One region of the Paenibacillus sp. 1A_MP2 genome, then DNA from elsewhere that is predicted to be linked to it. Evidence: predicted binding sites of a transcription regulator. Region 1 holds the regulator's gene; the other holds the start of a gene.
What was found. The regulator Rex, encoded in region 1, represses fermentation and respiration genes when NADH is low (regulators of the CRP and FNR family bind a similar motif). The targets are predictions, from matches to a motif close to TTGTGAAATATTTCACAA.

Region 2: a site for Rex is predicted at 2,924-2,941, ahead of ACTWJ7_RS35240 (cytochrome ubiquinol oxidase subunit I). Genes of this name have one in related genera too.

Annotation. Positions count from the first base shown of each region.
Region 1 covers NZ_JBQQCS010000001.1:3,069,612-3,075,776, reverse strand. Annotated here, with positions in the region: partial or broken gene ACTWJ7_RS15135 (AAA family ATPase) at 1-814, opposite strand, end outside; gene ACTWJ7_RS15130 (hypothetical protein) at 807-1,334, opposite strand; gene ACTWJ7_RS15125 (cell wall elongation regulator TseB-like domain-containing protein) at 1,638-2,249, opposite strand; gene ACTWJ7_RS15120 (amidohydrolase) at 2,209-3,513, opposite strand; gene ACTWJ7_RS15115 (redox-sensing transcriptional repressor Rex) at 3,500-4,153, opposite strand; gene dinG (ATP-dependent DNA helicase DinG) at 4,397-6,165, opposite strand, start outside.
Region 2 covers NZ_JBQQCS010000005.1:114,243-120,407, forward strand. Annotated here, with positions in the region: partial or broken gene cydD (thiol reductant ABC exporter subunit CydD) at 1-311, opposite strand, end outside; gene ACTWJ7_RS35235 (cytochrome d ubiquinol oxidase subunit II) at 417-1,433, opposite strand; gene ACTWJ7_RS35240 (cytochrome ubiquinol oxidase subunit I) at 1,430-2,797, opposite strand; gene ACTWJ7_RS35245 (protein-tyrosine phosphatase family protein) at 3,699-4,136, opposite strand; gene arsC (arsenate reductase (thioredoxin)) at 4,138-4,563, opposite strand; gene ACTWJ7_RS35255 (arsenic transporter) at 4,566-5,996, opposite strand; gene ACTWJ7_RS35260 (ArsR/SmtB family transcription factor) at 5,993-6,165, opposite strand, start outside.

The DNA of each region.
Region 1 (6,165 bases):
TCTCAAGATTTACCCCTTCCAAAAGAGGCTTATTGACTGCATGCAGCTCCAATATGTGTTTTCTGCCTTTTTTATCCGGCAAGTCCACCTGAATATGACGGTCAAAACGTCCTGGACGCGTCAGTGCGCTATCCAGCATTTCTTTTCGGTTTGTAGCGGCGATCACGAGTGTTCGCGGTGTTTCGGAAGAGTAGATGCCATCCATTTCCGTCAACAGCTGATTCAGCGTCTGATCATATTCACGCTGTTGTCCACCTTCCCGTTTTCCACCGATCACATCAATTTCATCGATAAATATAATGGCATTTTCTTTATTTTCTTTTGCAGCACGAGTTCTCGCATCCCGAAACAAATCCCGTATTCTGCCGGCACCCACACCGACATACATTTCAACAAACTCACTGCCTGAAGCAGCTACAAAAACAGAGTCGGTATAATGAGCAGCAGCTTTGGCCATCAAGGTTTTGCCTGTTCCAGGAGGACCTGTGAGCAAAATCCCTTTCAAAGGACGAATACCAAACTTCTGAATTTCCTCATGTCGAATGAGAAAATCAAGCGCTTCCCTCAGCTCCTGCTTCGCACTCTCCTGACCGCCAATTTCTTCAAAAGTCAGCTTGGACGGTCCTTTTTTCTTGCGTTTGCGTTCCTGACCCGCACCCACCGTAATTCCACCACGCATTTGCATCATGAGCAGCAAAGCTCCCACAATCATTGCAGCGATCAGAATGGGAATCATGTTTACACCGATAAAAGCGAGAAAGATAATTAATACGGGTACAAATCCAATGGCAATTTCTTTCGTCCATTTAGGCATTTGGCCACACTCCTATCTGACCGGGCACACGCGGTAGAATAATAAACTTGCTGGCATCTCCATCTCTGAGGCTGACATATACATTATTGTCATCCATGGCTGTGTTTACCTTGATCCCATTCGTAGCCATTTTAGACAAGGTCGGTGTAATCTCGGTGTATTGTTTGCTCTCCATAGCCTGAGCTACGGTAAACATGGCGCTACCCCACCAGCTTTCCAGCGCTTCGTTGGAATGATCCACGACATCCAGCTTCAACGAACGAGTGCCAATCAGGGTTTGTCCTTCTTTGTGAATATATTGTACCAACCTGCCCAAATCAACATCCGGCTGCAGATCGAGTTTCAACTGTACATCATTGTGGTTAATAGTTAATTGTACATCATTGACTCCATCGTACTGGGTAACCATCTTTTCAATTGGGCTTTGCACAGCCACATGACGATACACAAACCAACCTCCAAACAACACAACGGCTGAAATGACGGCAGTCAGAGCAATAGGCAATACTTTTATCTTCAAGTGAGTCACCCCTCCTATAATTTGGCCCATTCTATAGCTTGTAGGCAAGAATATGAATATGTGTACGTAAAGTCCTGTGATGTGTCTAACAGGATTTATTTGTGTATGATGTATCCTTGAATACATATTTGAGTATATCACATCGTATATACAATATCTAAGGCGAAAATATGAATAAATTATTAATTTTAACTATTCAAATCCAAAATGATCAAGAAAACACGTCAAAGAACCGGTCCAGTCGGGTTTCCGTCTGCCGGTTCTTTACTGTATTCTTTTTAGAAAATAGTACGTCTGCTGATTCTAGCTATTCGGAATCGTATAGACCAGGTCAACCTGTTCCCCGTTACTAAAGCGGTAAAACCTATAATAATTGTGAGTAGCATCGTTATAATACACTTGCCATACATAGATTCCATTCACAACACCTGGCATGATTCGTTTGATCTCCCCGCCTGGAACTTCAGAGCTGAACCGATTTCGAATCTGTGCTTCAGACATGCCGTTCTTCAGCAGTTCACTGTGCACCGCATTGGTCCCTGTCACAGGCTTGTTATTTTCATCAAACTTGATCCACACCAATACATCCTGGTTATCCTTATTTTTACCGATCAGGGTCCAGTATATGTTGTCTCCGCCGTCTTTTTGCCCCCAGACATACTTACGCAGGTCTTCGTGTGACGTAATACCGACCTGTTCCTGGGCCGCCTGTATGGCCAACGCCTCTTCCTTGCGCTGATCCTGAGTAACATAGACATAATAACGCTGAAGTCCAAACAGAATCAGAACCAGGAGCAGCAGCGAAATCCATATCCACTTCTTTTTTTCTTCAAAAGCCGAACTTCCTTTCCCTATGACGATGCTGTCCTTGGAATTAACGGGCAAGCAGACCGTCAAATGCCAGTTGAGACTCACGCAAAATACGCTCTTCATCCATCGTAAGACATTCGCCATGTTTAACCACTTGTTTACCATCCACCCACACATGCTCTACATCTTTGGCTGATGCGGAGTATATGGTATGGGAAATCAGATCCGTATGCGGATAGAAATGGGCCTGTTCAATATTCAAGGCGATGAAGTCAGCCTTCATGCCTGTTTGCAGTGCTCCTGTATTGTTCAGGAATATGGATTTGGCACCATACGAAGTTCCAAGCAGAAGTGCTTCCCCTGCTGGCACTGCGGTAGGGTCACCGGACACACCTTTGTGAATCAAAGCAGCAAGTCTCATCTCTTCAAACATATCGAGGTTATTGTTACTTGCTGGTCCATCTGTTCCGAGGGACACGGTCACCCCTGCTTTCAGCAGATCAGGTACTCGTGCAACACCCGAAGCCAATTTCAGGTTACTGCCTGGATTGTGGGAAACTGCTACATCATGTGATGCAAGAATTTCGATCTCTTCATCATTCAGATGTACCGCATGTGCAACCAGAGATGGACGGGAGAAAAATCCTAGCTTCTCCAGATGTGCAACCGGACGTTGACCGTAATCAGCCACGTTCTGTTCCACTTCACGAAGCGTTTCAGACATATGCGTATGCAAAGGCAGATTCAGGTCATGAGCAACCTGTACCAGCTTCTCTATGTAATCTGGAGGACAAGTGTAAGGTGCGTGTGGAGAAATTACGGTTGTAATTCTTCCGTCTGCTTGTCCATTCCATTGACGGGCAAATGCTGCGGATTCTTCCAGCTTGCGCTGTTGTTCTTCCGCTGAGCAAAGTCCGATTACCCCACGTGCCAGAGCAGCCCGAACGCCGGATTGTTCCACCACTTTTGCAACCTGATCCATATGATCATACATATCCAGGAATGCTGTTGTTCCACCTTTCAACATTTCAAGTACGGAAAGTGATGTGCCCCAATATACGTCTTCAGACGTCATTTTGGCTTCCATTGGCCACATTTTCTCCTGCAACCATACTTGTAATGCCAAATCATCTCCATGACCTCTCAGAAGCGACATGGCCGCGTGACCATGCGTATTGATCAGACCCGGCAAGAAGAGCAGTCCTTTTCCGTCCACCTTTGTCAGACTTTCGTCTCCTTCCGGCAAAGTCTCACCAATATGCACAATCTTGTCATTCTCGACAACCATATAACCTTGAACCACTTTCCAATTCGTGCCCTCACTGACGGCAAATTTGCCGTTGTGAATTACCCATCTATTTGTCGTCATCTTCCTCGTCGTCCTTTCCATTCTCCAAATAATAAGCAAGGCTAAGCAGATCCGTCGTAAAATCGGCATGATGAATACGAATATGCGGCGGGGTCTTCAGGATCGTTGGCGCAAAATTCAGAATCGCTTCAATTCCTGACTCAATCAACTGATCGGCAACATTTTGGGCTTCCGTATCCGGAACCGTGATAATCCCTATACGAATGTTATCTTTTTTGACCGAATCCGTTAATTCATTCATCGGTTGCACCGTCAGACTGTTAATTTGACTTCCAATCTTCGGACCGTAGGCATCAAATACAGCGACAATCTTCATGTTGTCTTTGAGGTAGGCATTGTAATTGGACAAAGCGTGTCCCAAATTACCTGCTCCGACAAGAGCTACATTGATCTGCTGGTCTATTTTCAGAATATGGCGGATCTTCTCGATGAGATATGAAACGTCATATCCGATCCCTTTACGACCAAAGTCACCGAAGTAAGCCAGGTCTTTACGAATCTGAGCCGGATTCAAATCCAGTCTCAATCCAAGTTCTTGTGAAGAAACCGTATTGACTTCGCGCTGATGCAGTTCATTCAAATAACGCAAGTAAACAGGCAATCTTCGCACCACGGCTTCCGAAATTTTATCTGATTTCATTCAATTGCTCCCCCTTACCAAGGCCACGATAGATAGATAGATGAAAAGAATGAGCACCCTGTCTAAAACGATGCAAAAAGATGACTGAATTAAACAGGATGCTCTTTGTTATATAATGGATAATTGCTTAAATTACTTCTTTAATCGCTTTACTCACTATTCATGAAACGAATGAATGATATTGCTCAATTTTACCGCCAAATAGTGGCTTCATGCAATCATATAAGCTACAGAGCATAGCTGTTATTGCTGTTCATCGGTTGGTCTCTCAAGCCATTCCGAAATGCGAGGAACCATCTGCTCTGTGAGCATGTGTTCCATTTTGGGACCTGGTAATGAATATAAAAAGTACTTGCCATAATATGCTTCAATGACACGTGTATCGTATACAATCACAATACCTCTGTCCTTACCCGTACGAACCAGTCTGCCGAATCCCTGTTTGAAGCGGATAACGGCTTGCGGCACGGACAGCTTCATAAACGGATTTTTCTTCTGTTGTTGCAAAAGCTCACTCTTTGCTTCAACTAATGGATGATTGGGTGGCTGGAACGGCAGTCTGACAATTGCAAGACAGGTCAGAGCCTCTCCGGGAATGTCCACTCCTTCCCAGAAGCTGCTTGTGCCAAGAAGTACAGTCGCTTTCGCATCTTGGAAGCGACGTGTAAGCTTGGAACGGCTGCCGCTGTCCACCCCTTGCCCGAGCAAAGAGATATCATTACCTGACAAGGCCTCCTTAAGCGGGTCATAGACCTGGCGCAGCATGCGGTAGGAGGTGAACAGCACCATCATGCGTCCACGAGTGGCGATAGCCGTTTCCGCGAGCGAATGCACGAGCATATCCACAAAGTGGGCATCACCTACACTGCCCTTCACACTTGGGAAATCACGCGGAATGACGAGCAGGGCCTGTTCGCGATAGTTGAATGGTGACGGCAGCATGGATGTCAACAAGCGGTTATTCTCGGCAGCTTCCTGCAAGCCCAGCTGTTCGATCATGAATTGAAATGACTTGTCAACGGAGAGCGTAGCCGATGTAAGCACAACGCTTTTCTTTTTATCAAAGAACATATCCTTCAATTGCGCACTGACATCGACAGGAACGGCATAGAGCTGCAGTGATTTACTGCGGAATTGGCCGCTAGCCTCCATCCAGTACACGGTATTGGCATCATCCATGCGCATGAAGAAACGCAGATTATCCTTGATCGTTGCCAAGTCCTTGAGCAGTCCTGAGATATCCGTAATCAGACTATCGGACTGATAATCATCCTGATCTTCTTTCACTTCAAGCAGCAGCTTGTCGCCTTTACGAATCAAATCGCCTAGGGTTACATAGATTTGGTTTTCTACATCCTGCAACTCCTGCCATTTAGCCGGTTTTTGCGAAGGCTTCAGTCTAAGTGAAAATTGTCCAGTCTCGCCTGGAGAAGCATCGCTACGTTCAGGCAGCAGGCCGAACAGTGTATCGCTTAGTCGATCCCATATCTCCTTAACTTCAACGGCAAGCGGGAACATCTGATCGATCATGGAGCTCCACTGTACCGATTTTTCATGACCCGACAGTTGAGAACGAAGCATCGGCAGTTGGCCATTACGGCTATCTTTAAACAGTCGGGTCAATGTATGAACCAACGTAAAATACTTCATGTGAAGACCAAGATGCTTACCTGCTACATCCTCCAGATGATGTGCTTCATCAATGACAAGACTTTCGTAGGCTGGCAGCAGCTGATGTGCTGCTTTGACATCCGTAAACAATTTCGAATGATTCGTAATGACGATATCGGACAGCCCGGCTTCATGTTTGGCCCGATGATAGAAACATTTGCGGAACCAAGGACAGGAGCGTCCAAGACAGGATTCAGACTCACTCTGTACCGTCTCCCAGAAGTCTCCACCGCGCCCGCTTAGATTAAGCTCCTCGTCGTCTCCAGTCTCCGTCTGGGTAAGCCAGACAATCATCTGAGCTGCTGTAAAATAATCCTCTTTCGGTGTAGCGAATTCACGTT
Region 2 (6,165 bases), on a different contig from region 1:
CCCGTTTGCCCGTGAAGAGTTGACGACATTGAAGCATGGATCAAGTTCTGCAGTACGGCTGCTCGCATATTCGTCTTGGCAGTCGCCGCCATCTGCAAGCCAACTTTTCCGTTTGCATACGACAACGCCGTGCGTAGAGCCATGACGGACAACAATATGCCGAGCAACATGGCAACAGAAGTAAAAGACGACTTCTCCACGAAAATCCGCTGTACCACTTCGGCCAGAAGTGCAGCCTGACTCACGATAGCAACGCCAAGTGCGGTCGACATGACCGCAAGGAGAACAAGACGATTTCGCTGTAAAGACATTTGTTGAGAAATGATGCCTTTGTTCTTTCTCTTCTTCTTCAACTCTTCCCCTCCTTGGTGTTTATGGCATGCGAGGGTACACCCACACATGCACTCTTGAAGAAACTACTTTCGTTTGCCCTTCACATAATCCGCGTCAAACAGGAAAAGTTTGAAGACCAGAATCAGAGACGGTATCAACAGACACATCCCGCCGATAAACACAACAACGAGTGCGAAGCCCATCGATGGTGAAGTGACGCTGTTCTGAATCGTAATATATGGGTCAAGAATGTACGGATACTGACCAATGCCATAAGCGAAGAAGGCACAGAAAAATTGCAGCATTACACATATGAATGCTAGTCCGTAACGGCGTCCGTTATATAACAGCCACATGGCGACCATGAAGAATGCAACCGAAAGCGCGAGCAGCCACCATAAATCCATCATATTTTGAAAATGGCGTTCATTGTGTTGACCTAAATAGATGAATGCAGTGAGCGCGATGATAATCGTCGGCGTACTCCAGAACAGTGCATAAGTGCGCATCAGCTTTAACGCAGCGTGATCCTCTGCCCTAGAGGCATAGAAGGCTAGAAATGAGCCGCTAATGAACAAAACGGATACGATGGCCAGCCCTACGATGCTCCAAGATAACGGATTGGTAAACAGGGCCCAATAATTCAGGGAAACCGTCTCACCTTGCTGCAAAATAAAACCGCCTTCAGACAGTGTCAGTGCCACTGACAACGATGCAGGAATCAGCAAACCCGTAGCGCCATATAAAAACAGATATACGATGTTGTTTTTCGATCCATAATTTTCAAAAGCATAAAACGAACCCCGAATGGCGAGCAAAACAACGGCAATGCTGCCAGGAACGATTAGAGCTGAGCCGTAATAATAGGCCGTATCTGGAAAGAAACCGATAATGCCGATGTAAAAGAAAACAAAGAACACGTTGGTGATCTCCCATACGGGTGATAAATAACGGGAAATCAGGCGATTGATCAAATGGTCCTGTTTCGTCAATCGTGCATAAAAGGCAAAGAACCCTGCTCCAAAATCAATCGAAGCTATAATTAAGTATCCATACAAGAACAACCAGAGCACCGAAATTCCAATCAACTCGTAACTCATTGTGTGTGCTCACCCTTTACCGTTGTTTTGTCGCCTACATGCTGCATCCACTTCTCCATCTCAGTTTCAGCTGGATTATTTTTGAATAGGCGTCGAAGTACGAGAACACACACGGTACCCAATACGATATACAACAACGAGAAGAGGAAGAAAAGAATTCTTACACTTGGTGATGTCGTAGCCGCCTCTTCTACGCGCATATATCCTCGGATAATCCATGGCTGCCTTCCGATTTCCGCGTAAAACCATCCTAGCTCAACCCCTAAAAATGCGAGTGGCGCGCCCAAAGCAATAATCCGCAGTAGCCACTTGTTAACTTCATTACGTTTTTTCCAGAATACAAACAGAAAATACAACATGGAGATGCAAAGCAACGCAAATCCGATTCCAGCCATCATGTCAAACAAATAATGCACAAGTAGCGGCGGCTGCTCATCCAGGGGAAATTCATTTAGCCCCGTCACTTCTGAGTTGAAATCTCCAAAAGCCAGAAAGCTGAGAAGTTTCGGCAAGTGAAGCGCCCCTATAATTTCATGCTCTGCATTAAGCCAGCCTAGCAGAATCAGATCCGCACCACTTTCGGTCTCGAAATGCCATTCTGCAGCAGCCAGCTTCTCCGGCTGATGTTCGGCTAGAAATTTAGCGGAGACATCTCCGGCTAATGTGTTGAGTAACCCAAACAACATCACAACAGCCATCATTAGCTTCAGAGCTTTTTTGTGGTATCCAGATACGCCCTTTCTCAGCATCGTAAAAGCCGCAATTCCTGCTAACAGCGCAGCACCAGTTAAGTAGGCGGAACTTAAAACATGGAACACCTTGGAGAACGTGGCTGTATTCAGCATTGCTTGAATTGGGTCAACAGCTGTGAAGAGTCCTCCTTCCATCGTAAATCCACCAGGTTGGTTCATGAATCCATTCACCGTTGTGATAAAGACCGCGGACATTCCTGCTCCCGCGACAATCGGAATCGTGAGCAGCCAATGTATGTATGGATTTTTGAAGCGATCCCACGTATACAAATAAATGCCTAGGAAAATCGCTTCAAAAAAGAAAGCGAACACTTCCATAAATAATGGCAGTGCAATCACGTTCCCTGCCAGCTTCATAAAATTAGGCCATACCAAGGCTAGTTGCAGCGAAATCGCCGTACCTGTCACCACACCAACTGCCACAGAAATAACAAAACCTCTCGACCACCTCTTTGCCATCAAGATGTAGTGGTTATCTTTTTTGCGAATACCTACAAACTCCGCAATAGCGATCATAAGGGGCACACCGACGCCAATCGTCGCGAATATGACGTGGAACCCCAGGGTCATCCCTGTCACAAGCCTGCTCCACAGTACCGTGTCAATGCTCATCTCTTCCCTGCCTCCCTTCAAAATCCGTTTAATTATTGTACTAAGATGTTGCTAGATTTCTGAAACACTTGCCCTACATTACATTCGATATCAGGTTTGGCCAGTCAATGAGCTCAACACCCACAAAAGAGAAATATTTCACAAAGTAATTCGCAAAAGTGACCACTGCTCAGTAAACTTCCCGATTGGTCGGTTCGATGTGCGCTCCAAGTAACTGCAAAATCTAATATTTAAAATTATTATATCTTTGACTTTAAACAATTCAATGACGGTCACGTATTCGCCCCTAAACGTTCAAGAAAGGATCAATTCTTCCTGACATATCAGTGAATATCTTAATAACCACCCGATAGAGCTATTGATTGAACTTATTATACGTGATGATCCACTCCACTAAGTAGTAATCACATCAATATCATCTACCTTATATCCATTAAGACTTCGTTGAAACGTCATTCCAACTGTTTCTGGCCACTCTCTTTTCATCATTGTCATTTCTAAAATAAATTCAGCCTTAAGATTATCCGAACCTTGGATCGGTAACACGTGGAGGTTCGCGTACAAAAGGTTGTCGCGATATTTTGACGAAGAGTGTTCTGGATTAACGAGCATTGCGTTGTGTGTTATACAGACAGAGTTTCTTCTCGTTTAGCTGGAGTTTTGATTAGCGAAGATAACCCGAGCGCTAAAACGATTGTCAAAAAATTAGCTTTATCAAATGCAATCACCTCATAGTTGGAATTTTTTATTTTTCCTCATATGGGTGAGTTTTATGTATAAAGGAGTTGTTCTGTTAAAATGTCCGTTAGATGAACAAAAACAGCCGATCATATTGATCAGCTGCTTTCTTAGTTTTATTAGGCCATCGCTTCCCGTTAGCGTAATGATTAAAATCCTTGTTTCAGAATATTTTATTTAATAATTCCTTTTGAATTGGTTTAATATTAATGATACTTCTGATGTGTTTTGCCTTTAACTCAGCATCCTCAATTGTACTGGCTAATCCTAGTTCTAACAGTGTTCCAGCTGCGACGGTCCCCGTTCTACCCTTGCCTCCCCCACAGTGAAAAGCAACTTTCTTACCGGCGTTATACGCTCCAACAACCTCATCAATCGCTTGTTTAAAAAGTTCGGCTTCGTTTTCTTTCGTGTTGTCATCAAGCGGAACTTTTACCCACTTCACATGATCTGCTGGATACGCGCCCTCTGTTGCTTCCTCCCGAAGATCCACCACGACCTCAATGCCTTCGTTCAGAACCATTGCCTCTACGTCGGCAGCTCCGCCCATAAATACTTGTTCAGCAATAAGGGCATGGTATTTCTTTTCGGCATGATCCATTTTACTTACCTTCTTTCAAGAATTGCTCAATGCGAGCTTTAATTGAATCACGAACCTCAGCAAATGTAGCTGTGATTTCTTCCTCTGTACCTGTCGCCTTGGCTGGATCCTCGAAGCCCCAGTGCCATCTTTCAGCTTTATCATTACGTACAACTGGACAATTATCGTTAGCATGACCACAAAGCGTGATGATGTAGTCTGCTTGTTTTAAAATCTCAGGATCAATCACATCGGATGTATGACTCGAAATATCGATTCCAGCTTCTTTCATCGTTTGAACAGCACGAGGATTTAAGCCATGTGGATCTAACCCAGCACTTCTCACCTCATATTTGTCACTACCAAGTGCCTTTAAAAATCCATCGGCGATTTGGCTTCTGCAAGAGTTTCCTGTACACAAAAAGTAAACAAGTGGTTTGTTGTTCATGATTATTGATCTCCTTTGTCTTTGGTTTGGCTTACTTGTATTTTCGCTTCGCTCATTTTTGAGTTAATCAACGTTTTTATGATCACAGCAACAACAACCAATGCTACTGTGATTACGGCAATCATTAACCAAACGTTTATGTTTGTTGAATGAATCAAGTGTAACCACAAATACAGTCCTGTTAACGTGATAAAGAGCGTTGGAATGGTGAGCACAATTCCGATTTTGAAATAACTTCCCCACGTGATTTTTACATCTTTGCGGGACAGTACATGTAGCCACAAAAGTGTGGCGAGCGATCCAATCGGTGTGATTTTGGGACCCAAGTCACTGCCAATAATATTGGCATAAATCAGCGATTCCCGGATGACACCTTGCGTGCTGGTTCCATCAATAGCAAGCGCATCAATCATCACCGTCGGCATATTGTTCATAACCGAAGACAATACTGCAGCTAGAAAGCCCATACCCAGTGTGGAGATGTAGAGCCCTTGGTCGGCAATAGCTTGAATGACCTTCCCCAGTTCATCTGTCAATCCCACATTTCGCAGTCCATAAACGACCACGTACATACCAATGGAGAAAATCACGACTGCCCATGGAGCTCCTTTAATGAGCTTCCATGTTTGAATAGCGTGACTCCGCCTTGCAGCTAATATAAACAAGATGGCTATAACCCCAGCGATAACAGACACCGGAACTTGAATGAACTCGCTCATCAAGTAAGCAATCAGTAGTACGACTAAGATCACCCAAGATATGTTGAACAGTTTCTTATCCTTGATCGCTTCGGCTGGCTTTTTGAGCTGACTGACTTCGTAGTTCCCTGGAATATTCTTTCTAAAGAACAAGAACAGGACCAGAAGACTTGCAAATATTGAAAAGAAATTCGGAACAATCATACGACTTGCATACTCCACAAAGCCAATACCAAAGTAATCGGCAGAAACGATATTGACGAGGTTGCTCACGACGAGCGGAAGTGAAGTTGTATCTGCAATGAAACCACTAGCGATAATAAAAGGTAAAATCATCTTTTGATCAAATTTGAGCGCTCGGACCATAGCAAGCACAATGGGCGTTAAGATCAGTGCGGCTCCGTCATTTGCAAAGAACGCTGCCACCCCTGCCCCAAGCAGCACAACATAAACGAACATCAGCTTGCCATTACCTCTTGCGAGCCTTGCCATGTGTAGAGCAGCCCATTCAAAAAATCCAATTTCATCTAAAATCAGTGAAATTAAAATAATAGCTACAAAAGCAAGCGTGGCGTTCCATACAATCCCTGTAACCGTACCTACATCGGATAGACTCACGACTCCAAAAAGAAGTGCAAGGACAGCTCCAGCTGACCATCCAATATTAAGTCCCTTAGGTTGCCAAATCACAAAAGTCAGTGTTAGCAAAAAGATTAATATCGCGATAATGGTCATGCTTCCTCCTGAGGACCGCAGCAGTTTTTCAATCCTGCTATTTTTTCTTTCATGGATGGCAGATACGGATACACACACTGAACATATGCTTCTGCATCTGGATTAAGAGAGTAGTAGACCCACTGCCCTTTTTTCTTTTCATTAAGGAAACCGGCTGCCTTTAGTTTTC